DNA from 4 places in the Shinella sp. 20P9.1.1 genome. Region 2 is predicted to be linked to each of the others. Evidence: riboswitches for the same ligand, from Rfam matches in the RefSeq annotation. Region 2 holds a riboswitch; each other region holds the start of a gene.
What was found. Region 2 has a riboswitch for cobalamin ahead of AC27VQ_RS01210 (ABC transporter substrate-binding protein). Riboswitches for the same ligand answer to the same signal wherever they lie in the genome.
Positions count from the first base shown of each region.

Region 1 (4,206 bases), on a different contig from region 2:
AGGCTTCGGCGATCTTTCGCGACAGCGGGTCGAACACCGCATGTCTCTCCGCCATGGCGAGATCGGCCATATGGCAGATCAGCGGATTGAAGCGCGGCCGGCCCTTCATGTCATAGATGCGGGTGATGGCGAGCGGATTGGTGGCGTCGGCGGCCAGGCCATAGACCGTCTCGGTGGGAATGGCGACCGGCACGCCGCGGCCGAGCGTTGCGGTGGCGCGCGCCAGCGCTTCCTCCGCATCCGTGCGCGTATCAACGATATCAGCCATCTCGCCCTTCCGTCTTTGCCGCTTCCTTTACAGCGCTTTGTCGGCAAATGCCAAGAGTTCGGCGGATGGCTAAAATTCGAACGGCCGGATTAGAGCGGCCGAAAGACCGGGCTGTTACGGTCAGGGTGAAAAGTCCCGCAAGCAGGTCCGCATCTGAATGGCTAACAGGAAATCCTCGACCACCGACGTCGCCTTGCGCGTTGCAACGGCCATGAAGCAGATGGGCATAGACGGCCTGCCGCGCAATTACGAACTGGTCTATGAGGCCTATGCCGGCAGCAACCCGGATCTCGTGCGCGACTTCATCGCGCTCGGCAAATACAAGACCCAGGCCGCGCTCGACGAACTCGGCAGGAAATACCTGCCGCACCAGCACGAGGCGAGCGTGCTGCAACGCTCGGCCGGCGCGATCAGCAGCGAGATGAGCAATTTCATGGACCTGCTCAGCCAGGAACGCTCCTCGCTCAACGATTACGGCCGCCTGATCGGCGAGGCGTCGCAGGTGATCGGCAGCGTCGGCGGTGCACTCGGCAGCTCGCTCGAAGCTCTGCAGCGCGCCACCGAACAGCGCGTCACCCACACCGCCGAGATGGCCGAGAAGGTCGCCGCGCAATCGGCCACCATGGACGGCATCCAGAAGGAAATGGCGGAATTCGAGGCGATGAAGTTCGTCGACCCGCCGACCAGGCTCGGCAACCGCCGTGCCTTCAACAAGGCTCTCGCCCGCGTCTATGCGAACCCCTCCCTGCCGATGCTCTGCGGCGTCGTCGTGGCGGAAGTAGACGCCGAACGCCGCTTCTCGCCGGCCCAGATAGAGGCGCTGTCCGACCATCTCGTGACCTTCTACGGCGGCCTCATCCGCCAGGCCTTCCCGTCAAACGACCTCGCCGTGCGTTTCGACGGCCTGCGCTTCGGTTTCCTGTTCAACACTTCGGATGAGGGGGAGGTGGAGCGGCTGATCGATCTGCTGCGCGCCGCCTTCCAGACGGTGGCGCTGCGCGATCCGCGCACCAACCGCAATCTCGGCCATCTTACCCTGTCGGCCGGTGTCTGCATGTCGGATCGCGCCGAAAGCGCGCTGGACCTGTCCTCGGCCTGCGAGCGGGCGCTTCTGGAGGCGAAGGCATCCGGCGGTGACCAGATCGTCGTCTACGGTCGCGGCGACGAGGTGCCGGCGGGCAAGGAGTGGATGCTGTATAGAGCGTGAAAAGCAATTCCAGCAAAAGTGTGAAGCGGTTTTGCGTCCGGAAAACTTAAAGCGCGCTGATGATCTTGCGCAGCGCCTCGTTGCGGGCGCCGAGCATCAGTACGTTCTTCATGGCGAGCTTGGGATCATCCGTGCGGAAGATCACGCCGTTGCCGCGCACCTTGCGATCGATCGTCAGGCGGCCTTCGTGGTCCGTCGGCGTGATGGCGACGGCGAAATACATGCGGCTCTGCTTTTTCGAAATGCCGGCGAAGAACTGCTCTTCCTCGCCGATCTCGGCAAAGAAATTGGCCATGTAGAAGGCCCATTGCACGTTCTGGAAATCCGCGAAACTCGAATTGGCCACCGTGATGTGGCAGTAGCCGAGATGCGGCGTTTCGGCGAGCGTGCGGTGGAAGATCAGCTTCGGAAACTGGATCGAGCGGTGAAACCCGTTGATGCGGTCGTGGGTGACGGAGCCGGCGCGTTCCAGCTTGCGGCCCGTGCGCTCGGCCACCTCCTCGTAGGACAGGTAGCGCTTCTCGCTCGGGCTCCAGCTGTCGGGGGTGCGGTCGATGCGGCCGGTGCGCAGGAATTCCGTATGCACGGCGGATTTCGGCGGGTTCGCGCGCTTGTAGGCGACGGCGTCGTAGTATCGAAACTTCGTCTGCTGCTGCACGCCCGGCGCTCCATGTTCGCGCGGCACTCCGTGCTCGCGCCCTGATCGCGGAAGTTTATGGAAACGCCGTTAAGCATTCCTTTCCGTTCGGACCCTCAATCCTTGCAGGGCGGTTTCGATGGTCGCAATATGACAACTTGCCTCTTTAGCGCCCAGCTTGCCTGCTCTCGCGCCTCTACGCATGATTAAAAGGCATATTATATTGATATAAATCGACAAATGTCGTTTCTAAAAGACTCTCATTCATTTTTCGACTGTCGTCAAATCATGAAGTCACGTCGTTTTTTGGCATGTCGAACGACGATTCTTGCGGTTAGATAAAGACACTCAAGGTGTCGCCTTCTAGGGAGGGCGGAGAATTGGGAAGCCGGTCAGATTCCGGCGCTGCCCCCGCAACGGTGTTGGAGAAAACGCGGCACAAAGCCACTGGACGGACTGTCTGGGAAGGCGCCGCATCGGTCCGCAGGTCCTGTCCTGCAATGACCACTCCTCAGCCCGGAAACCAGCCTGGAGAAAAGATCGTGACTGGCTGCGGCGGGCGGCCGGGAAGCGTGCACGCCGGGCGTTTTCACGCCCGGATGCCGTCTCCTCCGTGCGCCTCATCCCCAAACTGGACCTATGAGGATTGCCATGGATATCCGCAGCGACGTGCTCCGCAAGCTCAAGAACCGGCGTGAAGGCCACAGCCTCGAACAGGCCTTCTACATCGACCCCGACCATTACAAGCTCGACATGGAGACGATCTGGTATCGCGACTGGCTGTTCATCGGCCATGACTGCGAAATCCCGAAGGCCGGCAATTATTTTACCGTGCAGGTCGGCGATTATCCCGTCGTCATCACCCGCGATCGCTCGGGCACGATCCGCGCGCTGCACAATTCCTGCCGCCACCGCGGCTCGCGCGTCTGCACCCAGCACAAGGGCACCTCGGCCAAGCTCGTCTGTCCCTATCACCAGTGGACCTACGAGCTCGACGGTTCGCTGCTCTTCGCCCGCCACATGGCGGAGGATTTCGACAGGACGCAGCATAGCCTGAAACCGATCCATTGCGAGACCCTCGGCGGCTACATCTTCATCTGCCTCGCCGACGAAACCCCGGATTTCTCCGCCTTCCGTGCCAATGCCGAACCCTATCTTGCGCGCCACCGGCTCGGCGAAACCAAGGTCGCCTTCGAAAGCACGATCATCGAGAAGGGCAACTGGAAGCTCGTCTGGGAAAACAACCGCGAGTGCTATCACTGCGCCGCCAACCATCCCGAACTCTGCCGCACCTATCCGGAAGCACCGACTGCGACGGGCGTGCAGGGCGCCAAGGACGACCCTGTGATTGCCGCGCATTGGGCGAAATGCGAAGCATCCGGCCTGCCGAGCGAGTTCCGCATGTCGCCGACCGGCCAGTTCCGCGCGGCCCGCATGCCGCTCATCCAGGATGCCGAGAGCTACACCATGTCCGGTGCGCGCGCCGTCCAGCGCCCGCTGTCGAACGACGTGCAGGAAAGTGGCATCGGCACGCTGCTGCTCTTCCACTATCCGACGACGTGGAACCATGTGCTGGCCGATCATGCCATTACCTTCCGCGTCCTGCCGCTCGGCCCCGAGCTGACGCAGGTCACGACCAAGTGGCTGGTCAACAAGGATGCCGTCGAGGGTGTCGATTACCGGCTCGACGAGCTCACCCATGTCTGGACCGAGACCAACGATCAGGACCGCCAGATCGTCGAGGAAAACGCTTTCGGCATTCGCTCGCCGGCTTACCAGCCTGGCCCCTATTCCCCGGAGGACGAGGGCGGCGTCATGCAGTTCGTCGAATGGTATTCGAATTTCATGATCGACCGGCTGGACAACAAGCAACCGATGTCGCGGGTGGCCTGACATGACGATTTCGAGCCATTTCCGCCATTTCGACGAACTTCACCCCTGGCACGATCGCCATAACCTGCTTGAATGCATCGCCGCGACCGTGGAGACGGCCGATGTGATGACGTTCACCTTCAGCTCCGATCAGAAGAACTGGTTCCGCTATCTGCCGGGCCAGTTCGTCACGCTGGAACTGCCGGTGTCGGAAGACGAGCC
Region 1 covers NZ_JBYOLC010000018.1:27,319-31,524, reverse strand. The annotation lists gene AC27VQ_RS23490 (L-threonylcarbamoyladenylate synthase) at 1-268, opposite strand, end outside; gene AC27VQ_RS23485 (diguanylate cyclase domain-containing protein) at 426-1,475, shown strand; gene AC27VQ_RS23480 (DUF6656 family protein) at 1,522-2,133, opposite strand; cobalamin riboswitch at 2,447-2,658, shown strand; gene AC27VQ_RS23475 (aromatic ring-hydroxylating oxygenase subunit alpha) at 2,764-4,005, shown strand; gene AC27VQ_RS23470 (FAD-binding oxidoreductase) at 4,007-4,206, shown strand, end outside.
Region 1: linked by a shared signal. The riboswitch ahead of AC27VQ_RS23475 (aromatic ring-hydroxylating oxygenase subunit alpha) and the one ahead of AC27VQ_RS01210 (ABC transporter substrate-binding protein) in region 2 are both predicted to bind cobalamin.

Region 2 (4,206 bases):
GGCGCCGATCAGCGCCGAGGCCGGCAGAAGCAGGCCATGCCGCACGCCGACCACCATGCGCGCGGCATGGGGAATAACGAGGCCGACGAAGCCGATCGAGCCGACGATGGAAACCATGGTCGCCGTCATCAGCGCGGAAATGGCGATCAGCACGACATAGACCCGGCGCACGGGAATGCCGAGCGAGGCGGCCGATTCCGTGCCGAAGGTGAAGGCATCGAGCGCGCGGGCGTGCCACAGGCACACGAGAAGCCCGAGGATCGCTACCGGCAGCGCCAGCCAGACATCCGGCCAGCGCACGCCCGAGAGATTGCCGAGCAGCCAGAACATGATACCGCGTGCCTGCTCCGCGCTCGCCGCCTTGGTGACGATGAAGGAGGTGAGCGCGTTAAAGAGTTGCGAGCCCGCGATGCCGGCCAGGATGATTGCGCTCGTGCCGCGCCCGGCGCGCAAGGCGAGCGCGCTGACGAGGCCGAAAGCGACGAGCGCGCCGAGGAAGGCGCCGGCCGGCAGCGTTAGGGCACCGGCCCCGATACCGAGAATCGCCACGCTGACGGCACCGGTCGAAGCGCCGGCGGAGATGCCGAGAATATAGGGATCGGCCAGCGCATTGCGCAGCAGCGATTGCAGGATGACGCCGCAGAGCGCCAGGGCCGAGCCGCAGCAGGCAGCCACCATCGCCCGGCTCAGCCGGTAGTTCCAGATGATGCCCTCGTCGATCGGCTCCAGCGGGTAGCCTGCATGCCAGAGGCGGTTGGCCACCGTCTTGGCGACCACGTCGAGAGGGATGGCCGTCTCGCCGACTGCGGCGCCGACGCCGAGCGCAAACAGCAACAGAAGGAGCGCCGCGAAAGCGGCGCCCGTCCGAAGCAGGATGGGACGATCGGAGATCACTTGGCCAAACCAGCCTTTTCAATAGCATCGGCCAGACGCTCGATGCCTTCGATGGTACGGATCGTCGGGTTCATCGCCTGAGCGTCCATGTCGAAGACATAGTTGCTCTTCACCGCCGGCATGAGGCTTGCGACCGGGTCGGTCTTCAGGAAGTCGAGCTTCGCCTCAAGGCTGTCGAGCGGATAGCGGCGGCGCTCCATCGAGCCCGCGACGATCATCGTCGGCGCGGCCTTGGCGATGGTTTCCCAGCCGACGGTCGGCCATTCGTCCTCGGTCTTGATGATGTTTTCGATGCCGAGCGCCGACATGATGTAGCCCGGCGCGCCGTTCTTGCCGGCGACATAGGGATCGGCATCGGCGGCGCTGGAGAACCAGAAGACGGCCGAGAGCCTGTCCTTGGCGGCGGCAACCTTGGCACGGGCCGCCTCTTCGCGTGCCTTCAGCGCGGCAACGACCTCTTCGCCCTTGTCCTGGATATCGTAGATCTGCGCCATCTCGCGGATCTCCTGATAGACCAGCTCCATGGTGAAGACCTGATGGCGGACGCCGTCGCTGGCCGCGCTGTTTTCCTTGCCGACGCAATCGGACGGCGAGGTGTAGACGGGAATGCCGAGCTCCTCGAACTGCTCGGGCTTGGCAACGACGCCTTCCGGCCCGACCTGCCACTGGAACTGCACCGTGACGATATCCGGCTTCTTGGCGAGCACGCTTTCGAAGCTCGGCTCGTTGTCGGCCAGACGGTCGATCCTGGCGTTGACGTCTTCATAGCCCTTGATGACCGGGCCGACCCACAGCGCCGTGCCCACCACCTTGTCGGCCAGGCCGAGCATGTAGAGGATTTCGGTCGAGCTCTGGCCAATCGAAACGGTCTGCGTCGGCGCCTTCTGGAAGGTGACCGGGCGGCCGCAATTCTGCAGCGTCAGCGGATACTGCGTCTCGGCGGCCTGGGCCGTGCCGGAGGCGATGAGGGTTACCGCGCCGGCAAGGGCGGAAGCGAGGGATGCGGCGCGCAGGGCCGCGGAAAACAAGGTCATGGATTTCTCCCGGAGAGTGAAGGCGTGCGGGCTCAGCCGATGGACCACGAAGGGCGCACCGAATGCGGTCGGGAGAAAACGATTAGGGGTCTGCCGCGGGCGGCAGTCTGGCTCGTCATGGCGTCTCCTGTTCCGGGCTTCCCCGCCCGTGACTTGGATCTGGAGTGCATGGCAAGCAGCACTCTCGGCTCTGACGGCAGGTCTCCTGGCTCACGGATATCTGCTGCCTGTCTGCCTTCCCGTGCAAACGCACAGTGGCATGACGCGAGACGCGTCACGAGGACAGGCGGCAATCCGCCTACAGTTGCGGGGGCAGCCACGGAATGGGTCCCTGTTGGGTCATCCGCACCGTGTTCCCTATTAATCCCCTGGGAGTCATCCTTCGGGGAACCGTCGTCCCATCCTTAGTCCGCACCGTTCGGCGGCGTCAAGGTGACGGTGAAAATCAGCTTTCGAAATCCCCGAAGACATCCTGCAGGCGTGTCAGCCGGTCGACACGCTCGCTCACCTCGTCGCCCATCTCGACGATGATGTTGCTCAACATGAGATCCATCACCGCCGTCATGGTCGCGGCGCCATCCCAAAGCGGCCCGTGCGAGCCGGGCACGATGAGGCAGATGTCGGAGACTTCCGGCCCCCAGGGGCAGAATTCATCGGTCAGCAGCACGACCTTCACGCCGGCCCGCCGGGCTTCCAGCGCCAGCGGCCGGGCCTTGGCGGCAAAGCGGCGTACGTCGTGCAGGAAGAGCAGCCGCCCCTCGACGGAGCCGTCGAGCACTTCGGCATAGGTGCCGTTGACGCCGTCGACGAATTGCACGCGCGGGCGGGTGTAGGAGAGCTGGCTTGCAAAATACTGCGCGATGCCGCGCACGTTCTGATAGGCGGCGACATAGACCTCCGTCGCGCCGATCAGCGCGTCGATCGTCTGCTGCCATTCCGGCGCGGTCGTGATGGCGTAAATCTCGCCGAGATTGTCGATCTGCTGCTGGATGAGCCCGGCGAGCAGCTTGCCGTCCTTGCGGTCCTGCTCCAATCGCCCGACCTGTCCCTTGACCTGCCAGGCGGGGTTGGAACTGCCGCGGCGCAGCTCGCTCTTCAGCTCGTCGAGCCCGTCGAAACCCATGCGGCGCAGATAGCGGCCGATGGTCATGGGCGAGAGTTCCAAGCGCTGGGCGATCGACCGCGCCGTCTCGAAGGGCAGCTCGGCGATGTTGCGCTCGATGTAATGGGCGATCAGCTTGTCGGATTTGGACCGCCTGAGGTCGTCGGACTGAACGAGCTTCAGAATGCGTTTCGACACGTCGCCCCTCTCTTCGAAATCCCGCCCGTCCAAAGACGGGCGGGTATCAACCGCACTCACACCGGGCTCATTGCGCCGTCTTGACCCGCGTCCAGACACGGTCCACCTGACGCAGGGCCGGACCCAGATCCTCGAATATCTGGAGACGTGCCATCGTCTCGGCCGGCGGGTTGATTTCCTTGCTATTCTTGATCTTTTCCGGGGTCAATTCCCGCGCCGGCACGTTGGCGGTGCCGTTGGTCTGCTGCGAGACGTTGAGAGCGACGATTTCCGGGCGCGTATAGAACTGGAGGAACTTGATCGCGTTGTCCTTGTTCGGCGCGGTTTTCAGCACGCAGATATCCTCCTGGTACATGGTCGCCCCCTCCTCGGGGATCACGTAGCCGAGGTCCTTTTCATTGGCGAAGATATCCACCATCGCACCGACGAAGGCGTGCCCGGCCGCCACGTCGCCCGCTTGCACCATCGGACGCTCGTCATAGGTGAAGGCCGCCACATCCGGCTTCATGGCGATGATCGTGTCCGCCGCCTGCTGCAATTCGGCCGGGTCCGTCGAGTTGATCTTGTGGCCGTTCAGGATGAGGCCGACCGCCAGCACTTCGCGCATGTCGTCGAGCAGGGTGAATTTCAGGCCCTTGGCCTTCACGGTCTCGATCAGGTCCTTCCAGCCCGTGATATCCTTGCCGAGCACCTTGCGGTTGTACATGATGCCGACCGAACCCCAGGCATAGGGCAGGCAATATTCACCGTTCGGGTCGCTCTTGGCGCGCAGGAAGGCCGGATCGATATTCTTGAAGCCTTCATATTTGTTGATGTCGGTCTTCTCCAGAAGATCGAGCTTGGCCATGATGTCCTGCATATGCACGGACGGGAAGACGATGTCATAGCCCGTGGCGCCGCCCTGGATCTTGGCCAGCATTTCCTCGTTGGAGGAATAGGTCGAGAGGTTGACCTTGATCGAGGTTTCCTCCTCGAACT
Region 2 covers NZ_JBYOLC010000001.1:265,899-270,104, reverse strand. The annotation lists gene AC27VQ_RS01215 (FecCD family ABC transporter permease) at 1-894, opposite strand, end outside; gene AC27VQ_RS01210 (ABC transporter substrate-binding protein) at 891-1,928, opposite strand; cobalamin riboswitch at 2,107-2,338, opposite strand; gene AC27VQ_RS01205 (MurR/RpiR family transcriptional regulator) at 2,374-3,228, opposite strand; gene AC27VQ_RS01200 (polyamine ABC transporter substrate-binding protein) at 3,296-4,206, opposite strand, start outside.

Region 3 (4,206 bases), on a different contig from region 2:
CGGCGGCGACTTCGCCGTTCTTCGCCTCGATCATCGACGGCTTGCGGGCGATACGCGAGGCGACCTCGTCACGCACGGCAAGCACACCGGCGGCGTCGAGAAGATCCGTCTTGTTGAGGACGATGAGATCGGCGGCGGTGAGCTGGTCTTCGAAGAGTTCTTCCAGCGGGCTTTCGTGGTCGAGATTGTCGTCCTCGACACGCAGCGCGTCCACTTTGTCATGGTCGTCGGCAAAACGGCCGGCGGCGACGGCAGCGCTGTCGACCACGGTAATGACGCCATCGACCGTCACCTGCGTCTTGATTTCCGGCCAGTTGAAGGCGGCGATCAGCGGCTGCGGCAGCGCAAGGCCCGAGGTCTCGATGACGATATGATCGGGACGGTTTTCGCGCTCCAGGAGCTTCGTCATGGTGGGGATGAAGTCATCGGCGACGGTGCAGCAGATGCAGCCGTTGGTGAGTTCGATGATGTCGTCCTCGGTGCAGGCCTCAGCGCCGCAGCCCTTCAGCACGTCGCCATCGACGCCGAGATCGCCGAACTCGTTGATGATGAGCGCGATGCGCTTGCCGCCGGCATTCTGCAGCAGGTTGCGGATCATCGTGGTCTTGCCAGCCCCGAGGAAGCCGGTGATGACGGTGGCGGGGATCTTCTGTTGCAGCATAGGCTCAACCCTTCATTTTCAGCGGCAGTCCGGCCGCGATAAAATAGACTTCCGGTACGAGGGCCGCGACCTGCTGGTGCAGCCGCCCGGCATGGTCGCGAAAGTCACGCGCCATGCGATTTTCCGGCACGATGCCAAGGCCGACTTCGTTCGATACGAAGACAAGACGACCCGGCGCGTCGTTGATGGCCGACAAAAGGCCGGCGAATTCCTGTGTGATATCCCGCTCCTCCAGCATTAGATTGGTGAGCCAGAGCGTCAGGCAATCGATGAGGACCGTCCGGTCCTCGCGCGCCACATCCTTGATGCAGGCCGCGAGCGCAATCGGCTCCTCGTGTGTTTCCCAGCCTTTTCCGCGATCTTCCCGGTGTTTGGCGATGCGTTCGCGCATCTCGTCATCCCAGGCGCGGCCGGTGGCGATATAATGACGCGAAAGGCCGGTCTCGGCGACCAGCCTTTCGGCAAAAGCGGATTTTCCGGAACGCGCACCGCCCAGAACCAGGACGGCTCCGGGCGATGTCTGTTTCATGTCAGGCTGCCCTGGCGATCTTCTCGTTGGCAAAGCCGAGCGAGAGGCCGAGCACGATCCAGAAGAACAGCGTAGTAGCGAGCGCCGCGACGGCAAATTCCGCGCCGAGAACGGCCGGAACGTTGCTGGAAATGTCGGACGGCTGCGGCGCGCCATAGACCTGCGGGGCGGCTAGAAGCACGACACCGGCAACCTTGGAGACGATGCCCGGCTTCAGGAACAGCAGGTAGAGACCCGCCGCCGAAAGCGCGACCGTCGCAACCCACCAGATCTGGCGCTGGGTCAGATCGGCAGCCGGGAAGCCCGGAAGCTCCGGCGGCAGGCCTATGGCCGGCAGCATATGCACGGCAAGCCAGCCGGCAGCCCCCCACAGCGCACCGTTGGCAACGGTGATGGGATTGCCGGAAACGAGGCTGAAGCCGGCGAGCAGCAGAGCAAAGCCGGTGCCCGTGACGAGGTTTGCCAGAAGCGTGCCGGAGAAGCGGCTCATGCCGAACATGATGCCGCCGTCCTCGTGGTCCTCGCCCTCATGGGCATAGGCGACCGAGATAGGCGAGAGCGCCGAGGCGACATCGAGGATCACGGCACCGAGCGAGGAATGCTCCTGCGTCGTGGCAGCACCATCTGATGTCGCGGGCGTGGTGCCGTCGCCGGCCGGGGCGGCTTCACCCTCGAACTCTTCGGCGTGCAGAATCAACGGCACGACTCGGGCCTCCTGGGCGGCCGTCATGAGCACGCCGGAGAACAACCCGGCCACCAGGGCAGCCAGGAGATAACGAACGATCATGTCGAGAACTCCTTAGTGGCAGGGAAAGCCGTAGGAGTGACGCGTGTCGTGTGCCGTGTCGTGCAGCACGGCCGAATTCGCAAGGCCGGCGCCGAAGACGAGGAAGGCGCCGAGCAGCAGGGCGAAAACGCCGGCAACGAGACGATCGTTTGCGGAAAGAACAACAGAAGACGTGGTAGAAACAGCCATGACAACCTCCGTGCAGGCAGCGGGGAAAATTCCCCTGGGCGGGCGATATGCCCTCATTGTCTGGCAGGTCTCCTGGCTCGCAGCGTCCGGCGCGTCAGCGCCTCCGGGTCACCCTCGCCTTCCCAGGTTTTCCGGCAATCACGAGAGGCGGACGATTCGTAGAAAAAGAGGCGTCCAACCCCGGCTATCGTGATGCCACCCAGTGGCTTTTCCGGCTGGTTCTCGTTTCGCGATTTCAGGCACCATTGCCCTTCGCCGCGAACATCCTCCCCTCCGGATGGGCGTCCCTCGCTACTCTACAGTCGCGGGGTCGGCCGTGATTGCAGCGCCCTGATTGGGTCCACCGCGTCACATTCCCATTTACTCCCCGGTCCGTTTCCGGACCAAGGAACCATCCAATATCGCTGATGATTATGCTTCCCGCCCCGGGAAGTCAATCGACCGGCAGCGGCATGGCCTGTGCCAAAACCGCCGTCCGGCCGTCGCAAACTCAATAGCCGGGGATGATCACCACGCCGCCGCCATCGTTGTAATAGCCGTCGTCGCGGTAATAGGGGCCGTCATAGTAGCCATCGACGGGGCCTTCCAGCACGTCGTAGTCGCGCTGCTGGTAGCGGCGCTGGCGATTCTGCCGTGCCTGCCGGGTCTCGGCATATTGCGCGGCCTCGCGCAGCGCGCGGAATTGCTGGCGCGGCAGGTAACCGTCTGCGCGATAGCCGGACGCGCCCTGCCAGGCGGCGATCGCCGCGCGAGAGCGCGGGCCGAAGACGCCGTCGGCACCATAGGTGTTGTAGCCGAGCAGGCTCAGGTAGCGCTGGGCCTGGGCGCGAACGGAGCGGTCCATATAGGTCTCGCGCGGATCGACGACCGGCTCGGCCTTGCGCGTAGCGTCGGCGGTTGCCGCGTCCTCGTCCATCTGCGTTTCCGGCTTGGCGCTCAGGGCGGCGATGCGCTTGCGGGCGTCATCGACATAGCGACCCTGGGGATATTGGTAGAGATAGTCCTTGTAAGCCTTCTCCGAACCATCGGCGACAGCGCCTTGGAACGTCTTGTCTTCCGCACGTTTTGCGGCCGCCGCCTCTTCGACGGCGCGCGCGCCATTGTCGCTGTCGGCGTCCTGCGGCGCGTTTTCACGCGCAGCCGTCGCATCATCTGCGCTATCGGCCGGTTCCTGGCTATCCGCGGGCTTCTGGGCAGCGGCGGCCTCTTCGGCGCGCTTCTCTGCCTCATCGGCAAGACGCGCGGCTTCCGCGGCCTTGGCTTCGGCATCGGCCGCCGCCTTGGCGGCCTCGGCCTTCAGGCGTTCGACTTCCGCAGCCTTCTCTTCGGCGAGCTTGCGGGCAGCGGCGGCCTCCTCCTCGATCTTGGCCTTCTCGGCGGCGGCAACCTTTTCCGCCTCGATGCGCTTGGCCTCGGCTTCCTGGCGGGCGGCCGCTTCCTCTTCGGCACGGGCCTTTTCCGCCGCAGCAGCTTCTTCGGCCTTCTGGCGATCCGCCTCGGCCTTCAAGCGTGCGGCCTCTTCAGCCTTGGCCTTCTCAGCGGCGGCATCCGCCTCCGCCTTCAGGCGCTCGGCTTCAGCGGCCTGCTTTTCGACAACCGCGCGGGCTTCCGCTTCCTTTTGCTCGGCTTCCGCCTTCAGGCGGGCGGCCTCTTCAGCCTTTGCCTTTTCCGCCGCAGCGGCTTCCGCCTTGGCCTTTTCAGCAGCGGCGGCTTCGGTCTTCGCCTTCTCTTCCGCCGCAGCCTTTTCATCGGCAAGCTTGCGGGCGGCGGCGGCTTCCTCGGCCTGCTTGGCCTCGGCTTCAGCCCTCAGGCGCGCGGCCTCCTGCTCGACCTTGGCCTTTTCCGCCTCGGCAGCCTTCTGCGCCGCTTCCGCAGCCTTCTTCGCCTCGGCCGCCTTCAGGGCTTCCTCTTCGGCTTTTTTGGCTTCGGCCGCCTTCTGGGCTTCGTCTGCGGCCTTCTTCGCTTCGGCGGCTTTACGGGTCTCCTCTTCAGCCTTGGTCTTTTCAGCCTCAGCGGCTTTCTGCGCCTCTTCCGCCTGCT
Region 3 covers NZ_JBYOLC010000016.1:22,829-27,034, reverse strand. The annotation lists gene cobW (cobalamin biosynthesis protein CobW) at 1-661, opposite strand, end outside; gene cobU (bifunctional adenosylcobinamide kinase/adenosylcobinamide-phosphate guanylyltransferase) at 666-1,190, opposite strand; gene AC27VQ_RS22590 (CbtA family protein) at 1,192-1,977, opposite strand; gene AC27VQ_RS22585 (CbtB domain-containing protein) at 1,990-2,166, opposite strand; cobalamin riboswitch at 2,212-2,577, opposite strand; gene AC27VQ_RS22580 (peptidoglycan-binding domain-containing protein) at 2,657-4,206, opposite strand, start outside.
Region 3: linked by a shared signal. The riboswitch ahead of AC27VQ_RS22585 (CbtB domain-containing protein) and the one ahead of AC27VQ_RS01210 (ABC transporter substrate-binding protein) in region 2 are both predicted to bind cobalamin.

Region 4 (4,206 bases), on a different contig from region 2:
TGAACCACCAGCAAGGGCTGGCCGGAATGGGAGGAGACGTAGCGCAGCAGGTTGGTCAGGCGCGGATCGTTGCGCGCGGCCTTGAACCCCGGCAGGGTTTCGAGGTCGCTGTCATCGATGATCGCGCGGCGCGTGACCGTCGCGCCCTGCTTCATGTCGTAGCGCTCGAAATCGCGCTCGGCCAGTTCGCGCGTGACGGCGGCAAAAACCTCCGGCGACAAAAAATTCTCGATCTTGACGAAGCCGGTCTCGGCATATTGCCGGCGGTGGTCCGGCGCGACGAGGTTTTCCAGCTTCCTGCGGCGCCAGGCGGCCATGCGCATGGCCAGCGACACGCGTTTTTCATGCAGGCCCTTTTTGTTGAGCCACTTGCTGCCGATAACAGGATTGTCGGCAAAGGATTTCGCGCCCGATGCGAGTTGCAGCGCATAGAGAGGGCTCAACAAGACTGACGATATCTTCATGGTCACCTGCCTGCGGGATGATTGCGCCGCCGGAAGGCGACCGTGCCGTAACCGGCTGCTGCATATATGCCGAGAGTGCTACACCAAGCCCCCCGCGAGATCAATTGCGCCGTCCGCGCAAAGCTGACCAGATAATTCATATTATCTCTTCGGCCGTTAATCACAAATCCGGGAGCGCGTTGCACGGCGCGCGCAGTGGCTTATGATAGGAACATGATCAAGGTGCGCCTCGGGCCGCCTTCCAAGCTCTCTTACGGGATATCAGGACGTGAAAGGACGCCTTCGCCTTTTGTTTGCGCTCGCAACCGGCCTGTCGCTCCTCGTTTCGGGCGGCGCGTCGGCGTCCGACGTGTGCGAACGGATTCAGGCGGAACTGGCAAACCTCCCTCGGGTCATGGTCGACACCACAAGCGCGCGCAAATATGCCGGCGCGATCGCCCGCCAGAATATCCAGTTGCGCAAGGCCAAGAGCGACCAGCGCCGCCTCGGCTGCTCGTCCGGCAGCATCACCGTCTTCGGCGGCGAGAACGAAGCGGCCTGCGACACGCTGGAAACAGTCATCGGCAAGATGGAGCGCAACCTCTACATCCTCGACCGCAAGCGCCGCGAATTTGCCGGCGGCATATCCTCGCAAGGACCGCGCAGCCGCCTGCTCGCCACGCTGGAAACCAACGGCTGCAACGACGACGCGAAGGTGATGCCGATCGCCGCGACCGAAACCCTGCGCACCTTGCAGGACGATACGCGCACCCTGCCGCTGGGCACCATGCCTGAAGACAGCGGGCGATTGCAGCTGCGCTCGCTCGGTGGCAGCGCCGGCCATGGCAATCTGCGTACCGTCTGCGTGCGCACCTGCGACGGCGGCTTCTTCCCGATCTCGTCGGGCGCGACGCCGCTCGATTTCCGCCGCGACCAGAAGGTCTGCGCGATGATGTGCCCGCAGACGGAGACGCAGCTTTTCTACCAGTCGATGACACCCGGCCAGGAAACCGAGCAGATGACGTCCACCGTCACCGGTCGGCCTTACCGCGATCTCGAACATGCCTTCAGCTACCGGACCCGCGATCTCTCGAAAGCCGGCACCTGCGGCTGCAATCTCTCCGCCTATTACCAGGAGATGATCAAGCGCCAGAAGGCGATGAAGGGCGAGACCGCTGGTACGAGCGGGGGCACGACAGAGGAAGCCCTGCCGGAAACCGGCTCCATCACGACGATCACAACCCGGCAGGACAAGCAGGAAACAGCAAAAACCCCTGCCAAGATCGAGGACCGTGACTACGATCCCACGCATAGCAAGGTGCGCACCGTCGGCCCCGCCTTCTTGCCGGAAAACGAGTCCGCCATCGATCTCGGCCGCCCGGCCGATGCAGGCGTCAACTGACCGGCTTTATGCAGTCGCCGGCCAACGCTCCTCGAACACCAACTCTTCCAGCGGCAGGCGCTGCCGCCATCCCTTCACCGCCAGTTCCGGCTCCGCATACAGCTGATCCACGAAGCCGACGCAGAGCCAGGCAACGATTTCGACATGGGCGGGAATGCCGAGAATGTCGCGGATATCGCTGTCGTGGAAGATGCTGACCCAGCCGACGCCGACCCCTTCCGCCCGCGCCGCGAGCCAGAGATTCTGCACGGCGCAGACCGTGGAATAGACGTCCATGCGCGGATTGTGCGTGCGGCCCAGCACCACCGTGCCACCCCGCGTCGGATCGCAGGTCACACAGATCGACAGCGGCGCCTTCAGGATGCCTTCGAGCTTCAGCGCGCGGTATTGCGCCTGCCGCTCGCCCGAAAACATATCCGCCGCCTCGGCATTGGCCTTGAGGAAGGCGCCATGCACGGCACGGCGCGTTTCCTCGCCGCGTACCAGCAGGAAATTCCACGGCTGCATGAAGCCGACGGACGGCGCGCTGTGCGCGGCATGCAGCAGGCGGCCGACGAGATCGTCGGGCAAGGCATCGGGCAAAAACTGGTCACGCACGTCGCGGCGCGTTTCAATGGCACGATAGACGGCCTGCTTGTCCTCACACGGAAAAGCGCCCGCCCGGACGAGAGCGTCCGAGAGTTCTGTTCGCATCGTTTTCTCCCCAACAATGCGTCCAACCTGCCGCCGTCCGCGCGGTTCGGTCTATCTCGCCAGGCCGGTCTTCTGACTTCGGTTCACACGGCCCGCACCTGCCTTCCCGGTTCAAGAACCAGTGGCAAAAGCTTGAATCGATTCAAGCTTTGGAGTGCACGCCATCCCCGTCACAGCGTTGGGCACGTTCCGGACCTGGATATTGCACCCGCACCGAATTCCCGATTCTCCCGCATGTCGCGGGCACCTGACTGAAAAGGATATGCGCACGGCTTTAGGGCACGATCAAGCCCGCCCGCGCCGCGCACCTGTCTCATAGCGTCTCGGCGGCTTCAGGCAGCGCGCGCCGCACCCGCTTCGGCCACCGTGCCAGCATCGATATCGCCTGCATGAAAGGCACGGTTGCGGCCGGCATGTTTGGCCGCATAGAGCGCGGCATCGGCCATCACCATGACATCGTGCAGGCTGCCGCCGTGATCCGGGAACTGGGCAATGCCCGCGCTGCCGCCAATGAGCAGAAGCTGGCCGTCATAGGCGATCGGCACCTGCGCATCAAGGACCAGCGCCTCGGCAAGCGCCACGAGGGTTTCGCGGGAAAAATCGCCATTGAGAAGAATGGAGAATTCGTCGCCGCCGAGACGCGCCACCGAACCCTGTTTGCCGACACGATCGGAGAAGCGCCGGGCAACCGCCTGCAGCACGATATCGCCCGCCGCATGGCCATGACGGTCGTTGACCGCCTTGAACTTGTCGAGATCGAGGGCAAGGATCGCAAAGGGCTTGCCGTTGCCCCTGGCGATGGTGCGACGCACCTCCTCGTCGAAGCCGCTGCGGTTCTTCAGCCCCGTCAACGGATCATGCCGGGCGAGGAAGGCGTTTTTCGCCTCGCTGCGCTGAAGCGCCCTGACCAGCGCGGAAAAGCGCAGGGTCACGAAGAGCATGACGCCGGCAAAGACCAGCACGAAAATCGCGATCTGCGGAAGAGCCGAGCGCCAGACGAAGGAGCCCGGCATATTGGGCCGCCAGGAGGCGACCATCGGATTATACGCATCGCCACCTACGGGCGTCATCACGAGGCCCGGCTCCTCGGTGACGATGGGCGTGAATCCGAGATCATGCACGCCGAGCCGCCGCTCGGCACTGGACAGCATCTTCTGCGACACCGGCTTGACGGTGATGAGCAGGGTCGGCTCCAGACGGCTTGCGGGAATATAGAGCGATTTCGGAACGACGGCCTGCACGACGACGATGCTCATGACGCGGTCGATGAGCCGCATGCCCGAGACATGGATTTCCGGCAGTGCCGGGGTCAGGAGATCCGGGTCCTCCTTGGCGCGCGCCACCTGCCAGCCACCCCGATCGGGCGACAGTGCCTCGCGATAGGCCCGCTCGGCGCGGCGGGTGAGATCGCTCATCCATTGCAGCTTTTCACGCGCCTTGCGGTCGGAAACCTTTTCGCCACGATGCACGCCGAGGATTTTTTCACCATCCGGCGAGGTCAGGATCATCCAGGAGAAGCCGAAATCGGACCACATCCAGTCGCGCATCTGGTCACGCACGAAATCGTCGTCCGGCATGCCGTGGGCAAGTGCGCTAAAGCTCTTGTCCCAGAAGGACAGCTGGCTCTGATATTGCACCACCTGGTCGATCTGGTGGCTGAATTCGTTG
Region 4 covers NZ_JBYOLC010000006.1:73,646-77,851, reverse strand. The annotation lists gene AC27VQ_RS12350 (phytanoyl-CoA dioxygenase family protein) at 1-464, opposite strand, end outside; gene AC27VQ_RS12345 (DUF2865 domain-containing protein) at 733-1,845, shown strand; gene bluB (5,6-dimethylbenzimidazole synthase) at 1,852-2,538, opposite strand; cobalamin riboswitch at 2,584-2,804, opposite strand; gene AC27VQ_RS12335 (sensor domain-containing diguanylate cyclase) at 2,871-4,206, opposite strand, start outside.
Region 4: linked by a shared signal. The riboswitch ahead of bluB (5,6-dimethylbenzimidazole synthase) and the one ahead of AC27VQ_RS01210 (ABC transporter substrate-binding protein) in region 2 are both predicted to bind cobalamin.